DNA from 2 places in the Paenibacillus sp. J22P143 genome. Region 1 is predicted to be linked to the other one. Evidence: predicted binding sites of a transcription regulator. Region 1 holds the regulator's gene; the other holds the start of a gene.
The links. The regulator NrdR, encoded in region 1, represses ribonucleotide reductase genes. The targets are predictions, from matches to a motif close to AACACNATATATNGTGTT.
Positions count from the first base shown of each region.

Region 2: AC58PQ_RS23310 (adenosylcobalamin-dependent ribonucleoside-diphosphate reductase) is a predicted target of NrdR. The motif match lies at 1,717-1,734, and genes of this name have one in related genera.

Region 1 is NZ_JCAUAQ010000002.1:581,673-585,042, reverse strand. It holds gene htpG (molecular chaperone HtpG) at 1-538, shown strand, start outside; gene AC58PQ_RS06290 (hypothetical protein) at 563-763, opposite strand; cyclic di-GMP riboswitch class I at 848-945, shown strand; gene AC58PQ_RS06285 (hypothetical protein) at 989-1,177, shown strand; gene nrdR (transcriptional regulator NrdR) at 1,466-1,945, opposite strand; gene AC58PQ_RS06275 (alpha/beta-type small acid-soluble spore protein) at 2,057-2,266, shown strand; gene AC58PQ_RS06270 (lytic transglycosylase domain-containing protein) at 2,375-2,956, opposite strand; gene coaE (dephospho-CoA kinase) at 2,953-3,370, opposite strand, start outside.
Region 2 is NZ_JCAUAQ010000023.1:37,759-41,128, reverse strand. It holds gene AC58PQ_RS23310 (adenosylcobalamin-dependent ribonucleoside-diphosphate reductase) at 1-1,642, opposite strand, end outside; gene dat (D-amino-acid transaminase) at 1,932-2,762, shown strand.

The DNA.
Region 1 (3,370 bases):
GCAAACCGAGCTTGTGACGGATAAAGGGTACGAAATCCTTTACTTCACGGATGACATTGATGAGTTCGCAATTAAAATGATTATGACCTACAAAGAGAAAGAATTTAGATCTGTTTCGAGCGGAGATTTGGGTATTGATATCGAGGATAACCAAAACGATTCCGAGTCTGACAAAAAGGAAAACCAAGATCTATTCGACTACATGAATGGCTTATTAGCTGGCAAAGTGTCGAGCGTTAAAGCTTCCAAGCGCTTGAGAAAGCATCCTGTCTGCTTATCCACAGATGGCGATGTCACCATCGAAATGGAAAAAATCTTGAACGCAATGCCGAACAACCCGAACGTGAAAGCCGAGAAGGTACTGGAAATCAACGTCAACCACGATGTTTTCGCTTCCTTGAAGGATGCTTTCGAGAAAGATAAAGAGAAGTTGAACCTCTATACAGCGCTCTTGTACAATCAAGCTCTCCTGATCGAAGGCTTGCCGCTGCAGGATCCAGTTGAATTTACGAATGATATTTGTAAAATAATGGTTTAATCTTGTTCATTTAAGCACTGCAACTTATAGTTGCGGTGCTTTCTCATTTGGGTTAGGTAGGACCCGAAGGGATACAGGCGTAATTTCGACATATGCGTTAATAGCTTCTGGACGAGAATAGACATAAGCGATTAAGCGATCTTGATCAATGCCTAACGCCTCCGCAACCTTAACAATATCCAATTCTTGAATCATTTTTCTGGATTTTGGGCTATTGACGGACATATATTTCAACCATCCTTCGAATTAATGTAATTAATAGCAAGTCAAACCTAACCTGTGATATAGTTTTCATAAGAGCGATTATCGGTATGAAAAGGGCAAACCCATTGAAAAGTGGTGACGCAAAGCTAAAGGGACTACATTGGTATTTCTATTACAGTCCGATATGTCAGCCAGCTACCACCTCCATCCGATTATGGCAGTCCGACAAAGGAGGAAATCTGAATCGTGAGTAAAATAATGATTGACGGCAATATGAGCTTAGATGTGAAGCAATTAATCGATCATTTACATCTCCCAGAAAGTGATATTTTGGACATGTTCTCCTTTACATTTGGTAACAACGTATTAACAACTGAAGAAGCCATCCGGTTCATTCAGTTTCTTCGAAGTGAATTGGACAATCGCACTCAATAAACGAATTATGCCTTATCGCATTCAAAAATACAGTCGGTTGATGTCAATAGATTAAATTTTTTTTAAAAGCTCATGAGGTGGCGTGTTTATTGACTTCTCCGTCATGAAGCAGCAAAAGACAGCGGGATCACCGCTGTCTTTTTTTTATTTTTTGTCACATTTCGAAAAAAAACAAATCAATTCGTGTCATCATCTGAATTCCCAAGCAAAGTTAAAACATATAAAGCCGCTTCGCCTTATGAAATCATTCACAAGGCGAAGCGGCTATTTACGTAGAGTATGCGCTACTTATTTATCGCGGAGTAGACCGACGTCATGCTTTCCCAATATTTGCGTTAACTCCTTCAAAAACATGTTGATGTCCTTGAACTGCCTGTATACAGAGGCGAAGCGAATGTAGGCCACTTCATCGACGGGGTACAATTGCTCCATCACAATTTCACCAATGCCAAGGCTATCGACTTCGGCATGAGCCGTAGTACGAAGCTGCATTTCGACTTCGGAGACGAGCATCTCTAGCCGCTCCATGGAAACCGGTCTTTTTTCACAAGCGCGAATTAAGCCCCGTAAAATTTTCTCACGACTAAATTCTTCCCGACTTCCATCTTTTTTAATCACAATTAAAGGCGTTTCTTCTACCATTTCAAAAGTCGTGAATCTTCGCGCGCATTTCTCGCATTCACGGCGCCGACGAATGGATTTATTCTCATTGGCAGACCTCGAATCAAGCACCTTCGTACCAGAATGGTCACAGAACGGGCATTTCATTCGCTTTCATCTCCTTTCTCTCTTGGAAATATCTTTACCAGATGTTACATGTCTTGAAGTTTGGTGTTCTGCACACAATAGATTTACCAACCGACAAGGAGGTGAACAGACATGAGTTCAAACAATACTTTAGTCGTTCCACAAGCTAATGCAGCCTTGGATCAGTTGAAATACGAAGTAGCTCAAGAGCTTGGTATTGCTATCCCACAAGATGGCTACTATGGCAACATGACTTCTCGTGACACTGGATCTATTGGTGGTAGCATTACTCGTCGCCTGGTACAAATCGCAGAACAATCTCTAGCAGGTCAATTCAAGTAATCTTGAAAACACACGCTTTTGACTCTGCACACAGGAAGTATTGGACTTTACGCTCCATTAGGAGCTAGTCCAATGCTTCTTTGTTTTGTGCGGCAAGACTAGATTAGACTAGGCAGCTGCATCCTGCCATTGCTCTGTATAAAGCTTGGTATACTTCTCATAGTAATAGAGGACGCGCTGCACATAATGACGGGTTTCCCCAAACGGAATATCACGGATATTCGACTCTGTTCCATCCCAAACGCCATTATTTTTCCATTTATTCACATTACCTTGGCCTGCATTATACGCTGCTATCGCGTAGACTAAATTCCCATTATAATGCTTGATCAACCAATTTACATACCATGACCCTAAATAAATGTTAATATCCACACGAAGCAAATCTTCTTGTGTATGAGGCCCTAAATTTGAAGATTCCACAATCCAATCGGCTGTGTCAGGCATAAGCTGCATGAGCCCTAAGGCTCCTTTACTCGATTCTAAATGATATTGATAATTCGTTTCCACCCGAATAATAGCTGCAATCAGAAACGGATCTATATTGTGTTTCGCCGCGCTTTGCTTAATCTCCTGCTGAAAGTAGATGGGGTATAGCTTTCTACCTATTTTTGCGCTATTCATGAAGAGGATCATGACAAAAACAATAAGCAGAAGAGCAAACATTCGCTTTTTCCGAAAGAACGTCATGCTAATCCCTTCCCTACCCAAAACCGCTCTACCCTCATGTTGGTTTCTTCCCAAGTCCCGCTATTATCAATGACGATATCCGCTAGCTTACGTTTCTCCTCGATAGGCATCTGGGCATCAAGCCGAAGCTGCGCGGTCTCATCTGACAAGCCATCTCGCTGCATCAGTCGTTCCAATTGCAAGTGGCGCGGAATATAAACAACCATAATCTCCTGAAACATGGAGACCAAATTCGATTCTATAAGTAAAGGAACATCAACCACAACAAGCTTCGCGGGATAGTCCTGTTCACACGATGCCATTTGTTCACGCATCCTTGCGCGAATAGGGGGATGAAGCAACCCCTCCAGCTGCTTTCGCGCTTCAGGGGATCCAAAGATGATTTCACCAAGCTTCTTGCGTTGCAGTGATCCA
Region 2 (3,370 bases), on a different contig from region 1:
CGAAGCCTAGACGGCTTTGACGATAGTATTCGAATGCGAAGTATGGCTCGATCCCCGTGGATGTGCCAACCATCGTACCCGTGCTTCCCGTTGGCGCTTGTGTAATAACGGTAACATTACGCATACCCTGCTGACGAATCGCTTCACCAACCTCTGGATAGACCTCCGTCATTTTACGCATAAAGCCGCTTTCCATAAATTTATCTGCGATAAAGGCTTGGAAGGATCCTTTCTCACCTGCTATTTCAGCTGAAGCCAAGTAAGCTTCTCTCGCCATGAACCCATAAATCTTGTCCAAGAACACAAGAGATTCCGGACTGCCGTAACGAATTTTCAATAGGATCATAAGCTCAGCAAGCCCCATTGTACCCAGTCCTACGCGACGTTCATTTTGCTGATTCGCACGATTTTCTTCAAAATGATAAGGTGTTTTATCAATAACATTATCTAGGAATCGTGTCGAGTAGCGTACCACTGTTGCCAACTCATCCCATGCCACATCTTGCTTCTCAGCATCATAGAATTTGGACATATTAATCGCAGACAAGTTACAAACGCCCCAAGCTGGAAGTCCCTGCTCCCCACATGGATTCGTACAGATAATCGGGTTGAAGTACCAGCTGTTCGACATTTGATTGTAATATTCCAAGAAGACAACGCCTGGCTCTGCCGACTTCCACGCCGACTCAATGATCGAGTGCCAAACATCACGCGCGCGCACAGTACGATAAGGCTTAACAGCCTTGCCTAATTTCTTCCACGCATCTAAATTACCATCCCACAGTTCATTGTACTCAGGATCCGTCGTGTCTGGGAAAACTAGCTCCCACTCCAAATCTTCCTTCACAGCTTTCATGAAGCCATTACTGACGCACACGGATAAGTTCGCGTTCGTAATTTGCCCCATCGTAGACTTCACCGTAATGAAATCCTCCAAATCGGGATGCCAATCATTAATCATCAGCATCAACGCGCCGCGACGGCTTCCGCCCTGCTCAATCAAGCCTGTTGTGTAGCTAAATAGACCGCCCCAAGAGACAGCACCACTGGAGGATCCATTTACCCCTTTCACCACCGAGCGTCTCGGACGAAGTGAAGATAGGTTGATCCCGACGCCACCGCCGCGTGACATAATCTCCGTCATTTCGGACAATGTGCTCATAATACCGCCACGACTATCCTTCGGCGATGGAATAACGTAGCAGTTAAATAGCGTCAATTCATCACTCGCATCCGCGCCAGCGGCAATACGGCCCCCTGGTACAAGCTTCCAATCGTTCAGAATGTATCTGAATTTATCTGTCCATTCCTGACGCTTCTCCGCTGTCTTCTCGACCGATGCCATAGCGCCTGCCAAGCGATCCCACATTTCTTCCGGTGTTTTTTCCATATTTAACGTTAGCTTCTCAACGGCAGATTCTACGGTTTCCCCGCTGCGTGTTCGAACCTTCACGGTATTTCCTTCACGACTCGTAATTTCGCCAACCTCTTTGGCTGGAAATTTGGGATCATCCTTGGTCAGAACGAGAACGGTATCTCCCACCTTCGCATGACTCGTATCTGCATTCTTAAGTGCATACCGATCCAAAAATATCTTTTCACTCAATCCCGTTAGCTTCTTACTCTCAAAAACATTCCCCATGTACATAATCCTCCCAATAGACTGCATTTTCAGCTGCAATTAAGATACGAATTGCAAGAAACGATTTCCAACAATTCACAATATATGGTATCGCCATAATATTATACTACACAAGATATGGTTCAACCATTGGCAAAAGTCCTAAAAATAAAATTTCGTAATCTTCTATTGAATTTGCTAGCTTTGACGCGGCACTCTTCCTTTGATACCCTATTAGTAGGATACCACATCAGGACATTTATTAGAGCATATGTTCCGTAAATATTTTTTTATGAAGGAGCGCGCCCACATGTATTTTTATAAAAATGAATTCGTACATAAAAAGGACATTCAGATTTCACCTGATGATCGCGGCTATTATTTCGGTGACGGCATTTATGAAGTATTTCGCGTTTACAATGGACTCATTTATGAGGGCGAAGCACACATGCAAAGACTCGTTCGCACAGCCAGCGAAGTTCGTCTTCAATTACCTTACTCGAGGGAAGAAATCATAGACATTCTAAACAAGCTTATTCAGCAAAATAACCTCATCGAAGGCACGGTTTATTTGCAAATCACCCGGGGTGAGGCCCCTCGTGCGCATCCTTTCCCGACACAGGCTGAGCCCATTTTATTGGCCTACTGCTCTGAGGTAAAACGTCCGTTAGTCACGATTCAGAACGGAATCAAAGCCATCACGCAGCCCGATATTCGGTGGCTTAGATGCGATCTCAAAACCTTGAATCTACTCCCTAATGTCCTCGCGAAACAAGCTGCGCTTGATCATGATGTGCAAGAAGTCGTGCTGCATCGGGAAGGCACAGTGACAGAATGCAGTGCCTCGAATCTGATGATGGTTAAAAATCAGGTTCTCTACACTCATCCTGCGAATCATCTGATCTTGCATGGTATTACGCGTGCGGTGGTATTGCGACTAGCGCATGCGCTAGAAATACCAGTTAAAGAACAAGCCTTTACGACCGAGCAGCTTCTTCAAGCGGATGAAGCTTTTATCTCCGGTACGACAGTAGAAATCACACCGATTGTACAAATCGACGGACAAACCATAGGTACAGGTACATCTGGGCCGATCACCCAGAAACTTCAAGCTGAATTTGAAAGAACCTTTCTCAACTAAAAGGATCCATCCCCGAATATCACCCTAACTTTTAACCATCAATCGCAGTCCTTCCAATTTCCCGACACTCTGAGATCTCACAGCGGAGCAGCTTCTCGGTGAGTTTGAGAACATCAGCGGTAACAAGCTTTCGGATGACCGCTTGGTACTTGGTTAAACACAAATGGGCAGCCTCAGAAGCCATCTGACATGGCGACTGGGACTGTCTTTTCTACGTGCAATTACGGGAACTTTTCCTGATTCCACAGCCCTCAGAAATAGAGTAACTGGAAAATTGGACCCCAAAATATGTCTAAGGTAAATGGCAATCCGAAATAGGCTCGCGAATAGTTTAACAATTCATCATTATCGATTCATCCCCCACAGTTCCAGCGGATTGACGCAATTATGCATCATTTCATCCCGTCAGCCACCAATTCCAGTGGATTGATGCGATAACTTTTGCATTATTCCTCTTCCGAGGAGCAGGGTTGGAGGAGGTTTGCCTTGTGTTGAGGTGTTGAGGTGATTCAACTCAAATCAGTATGCCATAAGCAGCTAGGATGTAATCCTCTAGCATATACAAGGGACTGCCCGCATGTAGATCCATCTACATGCGGGCAGTCCCT